Regions from separate parts of the Streptomyces sp. NPDC045846 genome, predicted to be linked through region 1. Evidence: riboswitches for the same ligand, from Rfam matches in the RefSeq annotation. Region 1 holds a riboswitch; the other holds the start of a gene.

The links. Region 1 has a riboswitch for cobalamin ahead of nicT (Nickel transporter NicT). Riboswitches for the same ligand answer to the same signal wherever they lie in the genome.
Region 2: it holds a riboswitch for cobalamin, as region 1 does, so the genes downstream of both, metE (5-methyltetrahydropteroyltriglutamate--homocysteine S-methyltransferase) here and nicT (Nickel transporter NicT) in region 1, are expected to answer to the same signal.

Annotation. Positions count from the first base shown of each region.
Region 1 covers NZ_JBWKKJ010000002.1:886,240-893,642, forward strand. Annotated here, with positions in the region: gene AC07F3_RS08865 (Gfo/Idh/MocA family protein) at 112-1,017, shown strand; gene AC07F3_RS08870 (arsenate reductase family protein) at 1,014-1,373, opposite strand; gene AC07F3_RS08875 (hypothetical protein) at 1,491-1,772, shown strand; gene AC07F3_RS08880 (metalloregulator ArsR/SmtB family transcription factor) at 1,842-2,204, opposite strand; cobalamin riboswitch at 2,295-2,491, shown strand; gene nicT (Nickel transporter NicT) at 2,521-3,627, shown strand; gene AC07F3_RS08890 (ABC transporter ATP-binding protein) at 3,640-5,526, opposite strand; gene AC07F3_RS08895 (hypothetical protein) at 5,942-7,403, shown strand, end outside.
Region 2 covers NZ_JBWKKJ010000001.1:953,491-960,893, reverse strand. Annotated here, with positions in the region: gene AC07F3_RS04250 (DNA primase) at 1-32, opposite strand, end outside; gene AC07F3_RS04245 (serine/threonine-protein kinase) at 735-2,372, shown strand; gene AC07F3_RS04240 (heme-binding beta-barrel domain-containing protein) at 2,384-2,926, opposite strand; gene AC07F3_RS04235 (S41 family peptidase) at 3,107-4,510, shown strand; cobalamin riboswitch at 4,611-4,831, shown strand; gene metE (5-methyltetrahydropteroyltriglutamate--homocysteine S-methyltransferase) at 4,985-7,345, shown strand; gene AC07F3_RS04225 (acyl-CoA thioesterase) at 7,359-7,403, shown strand, end outside.

The sequences.
Region 1 (7,403 bases):
CCGGGCGGTTCGTCCGAAGCGGAGCTCGCGGGGCGGCGCCCGCACGTCCCGTATACCGGGCGCGCCCCCGCCGGTGGGGTGCCGTCGGCGGCTCCGGGCAGACTGGTCCTCATGAACCAGACCGCCAGCACCACCCGTATCGGCCTCCTCGGCACCGGCCCCTGGGCCGTCGCCACCCACGCGCCGGCGCTCGCCGCGCACCCCGGCGTCGACTTCGCGGGCGTGTGGGGGCGCCGCCCGGAGGCCGCGGCCGCGCTCGCGGGGGAGCACGGGGTGGCGGTGTACGAGGACGCGGACGCGCTGTTCGGGGACTGCGACGCCGTCGCGTTCGCGCTGCCGCCGGACGTCCAGGCCCCGCTGGCGGTACGGGCCGCGGAGGCCGGCTGTCATCTGCTCCTGGACAAGCCGGTCGCGACGAGCGTGGCGGGCGCCCGCGAACTGGCCGCCGCGGCCGAGCGGGCCCAGGTCGCCTCGGTCGTCTTCCTCACGCTGCGGTTCGCGCCGGAGACCGCCGCGTGGGTGGCCCAACAGGCCGCCGTGGACGGCTGGTTCACCGGGCACGCCCGGTGGTACGGGTCGCTGTTCACCCCGAGCGCCGCGCGCAGCCCGTACGCCGCCTCGCCCTGGCGGGGGGAGAAGGGCGCGCTCTGGGACGTCGGCCCGCACGCGCTCGCCGTGCTCGCCGGGGTGCTCGGCGAGGTGACCTCGCTGACGGCCGCCGCGGGCCCCGGCGACACCGCCCACCTGGTCCTGCGGCACGCCTCGGGCGCCTCCAGCACCGCCGACCTGAGCTTCACCGCGCCGCCGGCCGCCGCGGGCGTCGAGGTCTCCCTGCTGGGCGCGGCGGGCGCCGCGGTGATGCCCGAATGGGGCGGCGCGCTCGACGCGTTCGCCGGGGCGCTCGACGCCCTGCTTGAGGCGGCCCGCACGGGGGTGGCGCACCCCTGCGACGTACGGTTCGGGGCGCGGATAACCGAGTTGCTGGCCGACGCCGAGGCGCGGCTCGGCCGGGACTAGCGCGACAGGGCCTTGCGTACGGCCTCGTCGGTGCGGCCCACCACGGCCGTGCCGTCGTCCGCCGTGATGATCGGGCGCTGGATGAGCTTCGGATGCTCGGCGAGCGCCGTCACCCAGCGCTCGCGCGCGTCCGCGTTACGCGGCCAGTCCTTGACGCCCAGCTCCTTGGCGGCGTCCTCCTGGGTGCGGGTGATGTCCCACGGTTCGAGGCCGAGCCGGTCGAGCACGGCCCGGATCTCGTCGGGGGAGGGCACGTCCTCCAGGTAGCGCCGCACCGTGTACTCGGCGCCCTCCGCGTCGAGCAGACTCATCGCGCCGCGGCACTTCGAACAGGCCGGGTTGATCCAGATCTCCATGCCGCCAGGCTACCCGCGCCGAGCCCCCAAAGCCCCGCTGGCCAGGGCCGATTGTCAGTGCCCCCCAGTAAAATGGAGGCAGTAAGTGAGGGTTCCCGACTGCCCAGGAGGATGCCCATGACCGCTGCCGTACTCACCTCGCACGCCCCGAAACAGCTGTCCCTCCAGCCCCTTCGCAAGGTCCCGCTGCCCGCCGGGCGTCCGCGCGTGTGGTACGAGTCCCACAACCGGCGCCTGAAGGCCATGCGCCTGGCCATCGCCCTGCTCGATACGGGGGTCTACCGGCCCGAGCAGGCGCCCGACCGCACGATACGCACCGTGGCCGCGCTCATCGGAGTGCACCCGCCGTCGGAGACGACGTGCCGCATGGTGCGTGCGCTGATCTACGACGGGCGCTGACCGCGCCCGGCCCGACTCGTGCCGGCGGGAAGCCGTCGGCACGAGTCGGGCACGCCGGTACCGGTACCGCTAACCGCGTACGTCCGCCGCGTACGCGTCGAGGAGGCGAGCGGTCGCCTCGTCGACCACGCGGTAGCGCACCACCCGCCCCTCCTTCTCACCCATGACCGCCCCGGCCGCCCGCAGCAGCCGCAGGGCCTGCGAGACGGCCGGGTCGCGCATGCCCGTCGCCACCGCCAGGTCGGAGACGGCGAGCGGCCCGGCCCGGTGCAGGGCGAGCAGCAGCGCGAGCCGGTTGGCGTCGGCGAGCAGGGAGAACCGGTCGGCCCAGGCCCGCACCCGGTCCGGGTCACCGATGGCCGCGATGGCGTCGCAGACCCGGTGTCCGTCGATGGTGCGGTGGCCGACGCGCTCGGCGGGGACGAGATGCATGCCCGCATCCTCGCAGCAGGGCGCCGCGATGCCCCGTGTGATCTTCGATACCTGCACAGCTGTGCAGGTAGGCAGGCGAGTCGTCGGCGTCTAGGGTGACCGGGCCGTGGTGTTCGGGAAGACCGGTGTGAAACCGGAGCGGCCCTCGCCACTGTGATCGGGTTCCCCGGCTGCCGGGGAGCTGCCGTCCCCTCGCGACGCCACTGGCCAGGATCCACCTGGCTGGGAAGGCCGGGCGGCCGCACCCACCCGTCAGCCAGGAGACCGGCCGCGGCATCTCACGAAGTGATCCACGAGGTGCTGGAGCGTGACCCGCATGACCCTGCCCGTTCGCACGTCCGCCGAGCCCGGCGCCGCCGCGCCGTCCTTCCACTGGCGGCGCGAGGACACCGTCCGAACCGCCGTCCTCCTCACGGTGATAGCCGCCCTCCACGTCGTCGCCTTCGGCGTGCTGTTCCTGCTCGTGGCCCCCGAGCACTACGCCGTGGGCACCAAGACCTACGGCATCGGCCTCGGCATCACCGCCTACACCCTCGGCATGCGGCACGCCTTCGACGCCGACCACATCGCCGCCATCGACAACACCACCCGCAAGCTGATGGCCGACGGCAAGCGGCCGGTCTCCGTGGGCTTCTGGTTCGCCCTCGGCCACTCCAGCGTCGTGGTCGTCATGGCGGGCCTGGTGGCCGGAGGCGCGCAGCTCGCGGGCACCCTGATGAACGAGGACTCGCGCGCCCACCAGGTGCTCGGCGTCGTCGGAACCACCGCGTCCGGCTCCTTCCTCTACCTGATCGCCGCCCTCAACCTGGTCGCCCTGTTCGGCATCCTGAAGGTGTTCCGGGCGATGCGCGCGGGCGCGTACGACGAGAAGGAACTCGAAGCGCACCTGGACTCGCGGGGCTTCATGAACCGCATCCTGGGCCGCTTCACCAAGTCCATCTCCCGGCCCGGCCAGATGTTCCCGCTCGGCTTCCTCTTCGGCCTCGGCTTCGACACCGCCACCGAGGTCACCCTGATGGTGATGGCCGGCACGGGCGCCGCCGCCGGACTGCCCTGGTACGCGATCCTGTGCCTGCCCCTGCTGTTCGCGGCGGGGATGAGCCTGTTCGACACCCTGGACGGCACCTTCATGAACTTCGCCTACCAGTGGGCGTTCTCCAACCCCGTCCGCAAGGTCTACTACAACCTCACCATCACCGGCCTGTCGATCGCGGTGGCCTTCTTCATCGGCACCATCGAACTCGTCGGCGTGCTGCACGAGAAGTTCGACCTCACCGACCCGGTCAGCGGCTGGATCGCGGACCTCAACCTGGACAACGTCGGCTTCGTCATCGTCGGCCTGTTCGTCGTGGTGTGGGCGATCGCGCTGGCGTACTGGCGGCTCGGCAAGGTCGAGCAGAAGTGGGCCCGGACCGGGGCCTGAGGCTCCCGGGGCTCACGCACCCGCGCGCGGCCCCGGCACCCCCCGGTCGTTCTGCAACAGCCACAACTCCCTGAACAGGCCCTCGGCGGCGACCAGTTCGGCGAAGGTGCCCTCCTGGAGGACCCGGCCCCGGTCGAGGACCACGATGCGGTCGGCGACCGCGACGTTGGCGAGGCGGTGCGTCACCAGGACCACCGCCCGGTCCCGCGCGACGGTGCGCAGCCCGGTGAAGATGCGGTGCTCGGCGCGGGCGTCGAGCGCGCTCGTGGGCTCGTCCATCACGAGCAGCCCGGCCGGGCGGTGGAAGGCCCGCGCGATGGCGATCCGCTGCCACTGCCCGCCGGACAGCTCCACGCCGCCGAACCACTCCCGGGCGAGCAGCGTGTCAAGACCGCTGCGCAGCCCGTCGACGACCTCCGCGGCGCCGGAGTGGGCGGCGGCCCGGCGCACCGCCTCGTCGCCGCCGTGCGGCTGCCCGAGCGTGATGTTGTCGCGCGCGGACATCGGCCAGTGCGCGAAGCCCTGCGGCACGACGGCGGTCTGCTGCCACAGCGCCAGCGGATCGCACCGCTCCACCGCGACCCCGTCCCAGGTCACCGCCCCCTCGCTGGGCAGATAGAGCCCGGTGAGCAGCTTGCTGAGCGTGGTCTTGCCGGACCCGTTCTCGCCGACGAGCGCCAGCACCTCGCCCCTGCGCACCTGGACCGTCACCTTCTCCAGGGCGGGCCGTTCGCTGCCGGGATAGCGGTACGTCAGCGACTCGGCCCGTACGACCTCGGGGGCGGCCGGCGCCAGCGTGCCGCGCGCCATCCGGTGGCCGCCGGCCTCCTCGATGAACTCCGCCCAGTCGTCCAGGTAGAGCCCGGTCCGAAAGAGCCGCGTCCCGTAGCCGACGACGCCCCGCAGCGAGGAGGCGACCGTACGCAGCGCGAACACCGCGGTGCCCGCCGAGGCCACCGACATCCGCCCCGAGCCGAGCAGATAGGCGAGCGCCGCCCACACCACCCCGGCCGCGACCCCGCCCGCCAGCGCCCCGACGACCGAGTAGCGCGCGCCCTGGTGCACGGCCCTGTCGGTCGCGGCGTCCACCCGCCGCCCGATCGCCCGGTAGCGCTCCAGCAGGAACTCGGCCATCGTGCACGAGCGCAGCTGGTCGGCGGTGTCCTTGTCGATCACGAACCAGCGCAGCAGACTCAGGGTGCGCCGCTCGGCGCTCATCGCCCGGGACGCCTCGTAGTGCACCCGCGCCGCCTTCACCCCGGCCACGCCCTGCGGCAGCGCGGCCAGCAGGAGCAGCGGGAGCAGCGCCGGATGCAGCACGGTCACGACCCCGGCCGCCGCCACCAGCGAGGCCACGCAGGCCATCAGGTCCTGCGAGTCGGTGAGGAGCTGCTGGGCGACCTCGGCGCCCCGGTCGGCCGCCTCCCGCTTGTCGTTGAACCCCGGCTGGTCGTACGCCGACAGCTCCGCCCGCACGGCCGCGGCCAGCATCTGCATCTCCGCCTCGCGGGAGATCCGCGGCGAGAGCCGGCCGGAGATGTTCACGACCACGATGCCGAGCAGCGCCCGCAGCCCGGCCGCCGCGGCGAGCACCGCGATCGACGGCAGCGCCTCGCGCAGCCGGTGCGCGATGTCCCCGCTCGCGATCAGCGCGGTGATCGTACGCGTCGTGGCGAGCAGCCCGAACGCCTCGAAGAACCCCGAAAGCCCCTGACAGCAGAGCAGCACGAGCACCGCCCGCCGGTCGACCCGCCAGGCCAGCGCCAACGCCTTGCGCACGAGCTGCGGCAGCCGCCGGGCCATGCTCCGCGTGGTCACGTGATGCCGCTGCAACACCTCCAACGAGCCCGACCGGTACCGCAGTTGCTCATCCGCCCGCCCGTCCACGACCTCCGTCATACCGACCCCCTCCACGGTGGGAATCCGCCCACTTTCCCGCATGAATCGCCCAAGGGGGGTGGTATGCGCGGTGATCCACTCAATAGGGGGGCCACAGCGGAAAAGCGGCGAGCCCCGCCGCCCGGGTGGGGCGGCGGGGCTCGGGTGTCGCGGAGTTGGGGCTTGTTTTCGCTGTAACGACCGAGCTGCTGGCCAAAAGGGCATCACAGCCCATGCTCTGCACGCGCCCAGGACAGGGGGGACGTGATCCGAGCGATCGGTCTCAGGACGCACATGTGCGGTGGCTGTTCCGGCGAAGCGGTGCCCGCCGTATCTTCGGCGCTGTGAGAGGGCTTGCCCGCGCTGGCGAGCAAGGTCTCACAACGGGTTCCTCAGGGCCCGAAAGGTGTCAGAGGCCTCTCGTAAGCTCTGCCCCATGGGGAGTAATGGAGTCACCGAAGCCGATGTCGACAAGGCGATGACCGTCGTCGGGAGCAGCGGAAAGTCACTTCGGCGGGATGATCCCGCCGCCCAAGCGCTTGCCGCAGCAGTATCCGTGCAGCGTCGCTCGCAGGAAGAGGGGGCCGTCGCGGACGACGAACTGCTTGAGGCACATGACAACCTGCACGCAAGGATGCCGTACCGGCACGGAGGCTACCTGGAGATACTCGCCGAAGCGCTACTGGCCCGCGGGATAGTGCCCGCGCCCGGCGACTACGACGGCGACTGGTGGTTGTGGTGGCCCAAGAAGGGCCATGGTCCGTGTCGTGACTGCCGACAGCCGCGCTCACTGACGCGCTACTCCGCCAAGTGGGGCAAGCCATACAGATACTTGTGCGCGCGCTGCCGCAAGCAGGAATTGACAGACGATATGGCGTACCTCAACAGCGTCACCGGCGTCACCCCAGAGGAAGGTGAGTCCGCCGAATCGCTCTTCACAAGGCGTACGGCAGCTCTCATTGGCCAGCTGGGCAGCCAGGTGGAAGCAGCACCTGTGAAGCAAGCGGGTCGCCCGAGTGCCGAACAGTGGGGCGAGTACGTAGACCGACTCATAGAAGTGCTCGGCTCGCTCGACTGGGCTGGCTGGGATGTCCCGGATGAATACGATTCGGACTGGGACGCCGAAACCGGCCCGATGCTCTTCGCCACGCTGTGGCGTACCGGCGCCGCGCTAGACGTTGAGTACTACCCGCGTGAAAGTCGCCTCCGGCTTCTTCCCTACGAGGACGTATGCGGCGACTTCCCGGAGTCTTTTGCCGTACTCGATGAAGAGGTCGAAATCGCGATCTCCGGCGAGGGCGACGAGGCCGTCACGGCAGTCCAACATCGAGCCGGCGCGTTGGGATTGCTCGACGCAACTCGCGTCCGTGTGGTGGAGGGGGCTGATCCGGAGGCCGCGGAGGCGTTCGGAGCTGAGGCACTCAGGTCCCTCTTCAGCCCGGCAGCCTCGTACCGGGAGATGCCCGTTGACGACATCGTCAAGGAAGCCCTACAGCATCCTGATCTCAGCACCTATCTGCGCTGGGTTATCGGTATGGCAGGACGCGACGTGCACCCGGATCCGGTCCCCGATGCTGCGGCTCTGGGGATCGCGGCGTGGTGCTGGCGCAACGAAACGGCTGTGGAGGCTCACCACCTTCCTTCGGACGTGCTGATGGCTCGAGTGAACATTGCGGTAACCCGTGCCGTGTTGCCCCATGTCTGTCCGTACGAAGGTATCGACTGGGACGGGATTGAGGAGTCACTGACTGATCCGGACTGGAAACTTCCCAACGGTCGGACGGTTTCCTCTCTGTTCGGCGGCGGATGGTCGGAAGTGCAGTCGACAGTGCGCGAGCAGGTGCGGAAGTGGCAACGCCTCGACGACGAACTTCTCGGTCCGGACACCACTTTGAGGC
Region 2 (7,403 bases), on a different contig from region 1:
ACCGCGAGCCCCAATCCCAGCCGGTTGTTCATGCCTGACCGTCCTCTTCTCGTCCGTCCCGCGAGGGAGATTTCGTGGAGGCCTCATCACACCGGGTAGCCAACAGGGCCAAAGCCAAACCCGGGGCCGGGCGGCGGCGGACGACGCGCCCCGCCGCGTCCTCGGGGCCACTCTCGTGGCCACCCCGCCCCAGAGTTCCGTGTCTACGCAGGTCACGGCGGGTTCTTCGTCCCGGCGTCCCAGATGCCCGGCCGCGTCTTGTGTGCTGTGCGAGACCCCGTCGATGCTTCTCACGTGGTCATAACGCCCCGTCGTGGAGGGCGGTGGGCCGGGATCGGAGGGACGACGGTCATGGCCCATCGATGGGGGAACGGGCGCGGCCGAGCCGATCGCGCCGGGGGTGGTGGCCTTATTCGCCACCGCGGCCGGGTTCGCGCCCGCCGCGCACGCGGGGCCCTCGTGCAGCTCCCTGGGTTGTCCGAGGACGGTGAACGACCCTGGACACAGGACGCGCACGCACCCCGCCCGAGGCCGGAACCAGTCTCGACCCGCCACCGCGACGAGGACGACAGGCCCTGGGCGAAGGGGGGTTGACCCGCGCCCGCGAGCCTGTCCGCGGCGCCCGGACGCCCGGCGGACGCGGTCCCGCAGCCGCTGGTGGGAGCCCGTGTCCGTACGTCTACTCTGGTGCCGCCAGGCCGTGCGGTGACGGCCACCAGGGAACGGAGCATGGGGTGCCAGCGGGGGAAGAGAACGACGGGGCGCTGATCGGCACGGTACTCGGCGGCCGCTACCGGGTGACCTCGACGATCGGCCGCGGCGGCATGGGCGTGGTCGCCCGCGCCGTGGACGAGATGCTCGACCGCGAGGTCGCCGTCAAGATCCTGCGCGCCTATACCGACGTGTCCGCTCCCGAACTGGCCGATCTGCGCGCCCGCATGCGGCGCGAGGCGCAGGCCGCCGCCCGCATCCGGCACAGCGGCGTCGTCACCGTGCACGACGTGACCGAGGAGCGGGGCCTTCCGGTCATCGTCATGGAGCTCGTGGACGGCCCCTCCCTCGACGACGTACTGACCGAGCGGGGCCCGCTGGACCCGCGCGAGGCCGCCGCGATCGGCGCGAAGCTGATGGACGCGCTCGACGCCGCACACCGGGCCGGGGTGCTGCACCGGGACGTGAAGCCGGGCAACATCCTGCTGGAGCGAGGCGGCCGGGTCGTGCTGACCGACTTCGGCATCGCCACGATGGACGCCTCGGGCGACGACGCCATGGCCAAGCTCACCCGCAGCGGCGAGATCGTCGGCTCGCTCGACTTCCTGCCGCCGGAGCGCGCGCAGGGCCACGAGCCCGGCCCCGCCTCCGACATCTGGTCGCTCGGCATGACCCTGTACGCGGCGGTCGAGGGCACTTCGCCGTTCCGCCGCACGTCGGTGTGGTCCACGCTGTCGGCGATCGTCACCGAGCCGCTGCCCCCGGCCGGGCGGGCGGGTGCGCTCACGCCGGTGCTCCAGGCCCTGATGGCGAAGGAGCCGGAGCACCGGCCGACCGCCGAGCAGGCGCGCCGGCTGCTCGACGAGGTGGCCGCGCACGGCACGGTGAGCCTCGCCCCGGCCCCCGCTCCCACGCCGCCCCCGGCCGGGTTCGGCCCGCCGCCCCCACCGCTGCCCCTGGCCGAGATACAGCCCCAGCCGCAGTTCGGCCACCCCGCGCCCAGCGTGCCGCAGCACCACGACGCCTCCGTGCACGGGCCCGCGGCCGGTCGGGGCCGTCGGCGCGGCCATACGGTCGTCGCGGCCGCGGCCGCGGTGGTGCTCGCCGGAGGCGGGATCGCCTACGCCCTGGCGGGCGGGGGCGACGACAAGCCAGCCGGCGGGGGAACCCGGGCCGCCGGGCCGGGCGCCCGTACTTCCCCGGACGGCGACGGATCGAGCGCGGCCAGCCTGGCCGGCGGCGCGGCGGACACCCCGGACGCCACGCGGTCCGCGCATCCCGGCGACAGAGCGTCGGCCTCCCCCTCGCGACCGGGCGCCTCGGCGCAACCGAGCAGCAGCGCGAGCAGCGCCAAGCCCTCGGCTTCGGCGTCGGCCAAACCCAGCCCGGTGTCGACGAGTTGCACCGGCTGGAGCCACAAGGACCCGGCCCCGGGCTCCTACGGATACATGGCCGGGGACTACCACCTGCAGACCGGCCCGTACCAGGCCTGCCCTTCCGTCTCACTCGCCAAGTCCGGCACGAAGCTCTGGTACCACTGCTACGTGACCAACGCCAAGGGCAACCGGTGGACCTACGTCCGCGTGGCGGGCACCGATACGGCGGGCTGGATGTCCAACGACAACATGAACCGCCAGAAGGGGCCTTCCACGCCCTGCTGAACCGCGGCGGGTCAGGCCCTGCGGCGCAGAACGGCCGAGAGGTGGTGTTGCAGGGGCTCGCCGACCGCCGCGAGGTCGTGGGCGAAGGCCAGCGTGGAGTCGTCGGTCAGTTCGTAACGGCGGCGGGTGGCGGTGACCTCCTTCGCGGTGGGGGTGAGGGCCACCTGGTCGGTGGCGAGGTCGACCGTCTTCCCGGTGGCGGTGCCGACGGCGAGTTCCGCGATGCCGGTGGGCTGGGTGATCAGGGCCTCCACCCGGCCGTCGGCCTGGAGCCGCCACCAGCCGCTCTCGCGCGCCGAGGGCCGCAGGGGCGCGCCGTCCTCGTCGAGCAGCCAGGCGCGGGCCTCGTACCGCAGGAAGGGGCGGCCGTCGTGGCTGAAGGTGACCTCCTGCGCGTACGCGAAGTCCCCGGCGAGGGTGGGATATCCGCCTTCGCCCCGGCCGTACCAGGTGCCCAGGAAGCCGGTCACGGGCGCGAGCAGCGCGTGCGGCGCGGGCGCCTCGTCGGGCCGGTGGCCGTCGGGGTACGGGTACTCCGGTGCAAGGTCGAACACGGTGCGCGCTCCTGGGATCGGGGGCCGGATGCCAGAGGGAAGCCTAGGGTGTCCATCCTCCTCACGTTCCGTTCCACCACGGATCGCTCCTGCTCAAGGAGGGCGGGGTCGACCCGTGTGGGCGATGTCCACGGCGGGGGCCGCCGCTATCGTCGGTTTGGCACGGGGAGGGGCTCACACATGGTGCGTGTACGGATGTCGTCCCGGGCGGCGGCGCTCTCGCTGGCCCTCGCCCTGGCGGTCACGGCGGCCGGTACGGCGTCCGCGGCCCCGTCCGGGCGCGGGCCGCTGGACGGGGTGTGGCGCATGGACGGTTACGGCACCCTGGTGACGATCGGGAACGGGAAGCTCGCCACGTACGACACGACCCGGGTCAGCTGTCTGCCGGGCGCCGTCACCGCCGACCAGGTCGGCGCCCCGGGACCGGCCGGTGCGACCCGCTACGGCGAGGGCCCGGTCGCGACGATGACGGTCACCCCCGACGGGCACGGGCACGCCGTCCTCGCGCCCGACGACGCGGCGGGCGTACGTCATCTGAAGCGGCTGCCCGCCCTGCCCGAGCGGTGCCGGCGGCCCGCGGAGGAGGGGCCGCTCGCGGTGTTCGACCGCTTCTGGGCCACCTTCGCGGAGAACTACCCCTTCTTCGCCGCCAAGGGCGTCAACTGGCAGGCGGTCCGCGACCGTTACCGCCCCCTCGTCACGCCGGGCACCACCGACGCGGAGCTCCAGCGGATCCTCACCGACATGATCCGCCCGCTGCACGACGCCCACACGGCGCTGATCCACGAGGGCAGGACCGTCTACTTCGGGCTGCGGCCCGGAACCAGGGTGCCGACCCCGGAGCTGCGCGGGCGGGCGGCCGAGGCCGTAGCCCGCCAACTCGTGGCCCCCGTGCGGACGTTCGGCCAGGGCAAGCTCGTCGTCGGCGAACTCCCCGACCGGGTCGGCTACCTGAGGATCGACTCCTTCGAGGGGTACGCCGCCGGGGACAGCTACCAGCAGCAGGCGGCCGAACTCGACCGGGCCCTGGACGCGTTGATCCCGCCCGGCGCCCCCGCGGCCCGACCGCGCGGCCTGGTGATCGACTGCCGTCTCAACGGAGGCGGCTCCGACGCGCTCGGCCTGCGGATCGCCGCGCGCCTCACCGACCGCGCGTACACGGCCTACACGAAGGTCGCCCGCGACGGCCCCGACGATCCGGCCCGCTACACCCGCCCGCAGCCGATCGTCGTGCACCCCGCCCCGGCCCCGCGCTGGACCGGGCCCGTGGCGCTGCTCACGAGCGGGAGTTCCGTCAGCGCCGCGGAGACGTTCACGCAGGCGCTGATGGGCCGCGCACCCCGGGTGACCCGCATCGGCGAGAACACTCAGGGAGTCTTCTCCGACGTCCTGTTCCGCCCCCTGGCCAAGGACTGGGCGGCCGTCCTGCCCAACGAGAAGTACCTCGACCGCGCCGGCCACAGCTTCGACGGCCCGGGCATCCCGCCCCAGTTGCGCACCCCCGTCTTCACCGAGGACGACCTCGCCCACGGCCGCGACCCGGCACTCACCCTGGCCCGCCGGGTCCTCACCGGGAGCCGCTGACCGGCGCCGGACGCGCGGTGTGGCGCCGCCAGGGCCGCCACGTGCCGCAGCTCACCGCGCGGGCCGCCGAAATGCGGTTCCCGGGGCGCCGGTCGAGCATCTAGGCTGCTGGTGCAGCTGGTTCGCCCCGTCCGCCAGGCGGGATGCGTCGCAAGAGGGAACCCGGTGGGAATCCGGGACTGCCCCGCAGCGGTGAGCGGGAACGACCGCCGTCATACGCACTGGGCCCGGCCGGGCCTGGGAAGCGACGGCCAGTAGATGCCTCGTACGTCACGAGGCGTGCCCGCGAGTCCGAAGACCTGCCACTGCCCGTGCGCGACCGATCGCGCGCGGAGATCCCGGTGACCTCGAGGGCGGGTCGGCGTACGCACCGACGGTGACGGCACATGCGCCGCGCCTTTCGGTCCGTCGTCCCTTCGCGCCTTCGCCCGGTCCCGGGTTCGCTCCACCGAAGAGCTCGCGAAGGAGAGACTCGTGGCAACCGAGCCCACAGCCGCCGAGACCCACGCCACCGTGTACGGCTACCCCCGGCAAGGCCCGAACCGGGAACTGAAGAAGGCCGTCGAGGGTTACTGGAAGGGCCGCGTCGGCGCCGACGAACTGCGGCGCACCGCCGCCGAACTGCGCCGCACCAACTGGCGGGAACTGGCCTCCGCCGGGATCACCGAAGTGCCCACCGGCGACTTCTCGTACTACGACCATGTCCTCGACACCACCGTCATGGTGGGCGCGATCCCCGAGCGCCACCGCGCCGCCGCCTCGGCCGACCGCTCCCCGGTCTCCCGGTCCGCCGAGGGCGGCGGATGCGCCCTCGACGGCTACTTCGCCATGGCGCGCGGCACCCAGGACGCGGCGCCGCTGGAGATGACGAAGTGGTTCAACACGAACTACCACTATCTGGTGCCGGAGTTGGGCCCCGACACCGTGTTCACCGCGGACTCCTCCCGGCAGGTCGGGCAACTCGAAGAGGCCCTCGCACTCGGACACGCTCCGCGCCCCGTGCTCGTGGGTCCGGTGACCTACCTCCTGCTGGCCAAGCCCGCCCCCGGGGTGGCCGACGACTTCCAGCCGCTGACCCTCCTGGACCGGCTGCTGCCCGTGTACGCGCGGGTGCTGGCCGATCTGCGGGCGGCGGGTGCCGCCTGGGTGCAGCTGGACGAGCCCGCTCTCGTGCAGGACCGCACCCCCGCCGAGCTGAACGCCGCCGCCCGCGCCTATCGCGAGCTCGGCACCCTCACCGACCGCCCCAAGCTCCTGGTCGCCTCCTACTTCGACCGGCTCGGCGAGGCGCTCGCGGTGCTCGCCAAGTCACCCGTCGAGGGGCTCGCCCTGGACTTCACCGGGCCCGCCGCCGCGAACCTCGCCGACCTCGCCGCGGTCGGCGGGCTCCCCGGCAAGCGGCTCGTGGCGGGGGTGGTCGACGGACGCAACGTATGGATCAACGACCTGGAGAGGTCGCTGTCCACCCTGGCCACGCTGCTCGGCCTCGCCGACCGGGTGGACGTCGCCGCCTCCTGCTCGCTGCTCCACGTCCCGCTCGACGCGGCCGCCGAACGCGGCATCGAGCCGCAGATCGGCCGCTGGCTCGCGTTCGCCCGGCAGAAGACGGCCGAAATCGTCACCCTGGCCCGCGGCCTGACCGGCGGAACGGGCGCGATCACCGCCGAACTCGCCGCCAACCGGGCCGACTTGGCCTCCCGCGCCGCCTCGGCCGTCACCAGGGACCCGGCGGTGCGCGCCCGGGCCGCCGCCGTCACCGACGCCGACACCCACCGCGCCCATCCGTACGCACACCGGGCCGCCGCCCAGCACGCCCAGCTGCGGCTGCCGCCGCTGCCCACGACGACGATCGGCTCGTTCCCGCAGACCGGAGAACTGCGCACCGCCCGCGCCGACCTGCGCGCCGGACGCATCGGGGCCGGCGCGTACGAGGAGCGCATCGAGGCCGAGATCCGCGAGGTGGTCTCCTTCCAGGAGAAGACCGGCATCGACGTCCTGGTGCACGGTGAGCCCGAACGCAACGACATGGTCCAGTACTTCGCCGAACGGCTCACCGGCTGCCTCACCACGCAGCACGGCTGGGTCCAGTCGTACGGCACCCGCTACGTCCGCCCGCCGGTCCTGGCGGGCGACATCTCCCGGCCGGAACCGATGACGGTCCGCTGGACGGCGTACGCCCAGTCCCTCACCGGCCGTCCCGTCAAGGGCATGCTCACGGGACCGGTCACCATGCTCGCGTGGTCCTTCGTCCGCGACGACCAGCCGCTCGCCGACACCGCCCACCAGGTCGCCCTGGCCCTGCGCGACGAGGTCAACGACCTGGAGACCAGCGGCACTTCGGTGATCCAGGTCGACGAACCGGCCCTGCGCGAAACGCTGCCGCTGCGGGCGGCCAACCGCCCCGCCTACCTGGCCTGGGCCACCGAGGCCTTCCGCCTCACCACGAGCGGGGTGCGCCCGGACACCCAGATCCACACCCACATGTGCTACGCCGAGTTCGGGGAGATCCTCTCCGCCATCGACGACCTGGACGCTGACGTCATCAGCCTCGAAGCGGCCCGCTCCCACATGCGCGTGGCGGACGAGCTGGCCGCGGCGGGCTATCCGCGCGAGGTCGGCCCGGGCGTGTACGACATCCACTCGCCCCGCGTCCCGGACGAGGAGGAGACCGCGCGCCTCATCGCCCGGGCCCTGCGCTCCGTACCGGCCGAGCGGCTGTGGATCAATCCCGACTGCGGTCTGAAGACCCGGGACTGGGCCGAGGTCCGCCCGGCCCTGGAACGGATGACGGCGGCGGCCCGCGCGGCCCGGCGCCACCTCCCCGCCCCGCACTGAAAGGCACTGTGACGTGGACACCATCACCGGCCGCCCGGCCCACAAGGCCCCGGCCGAC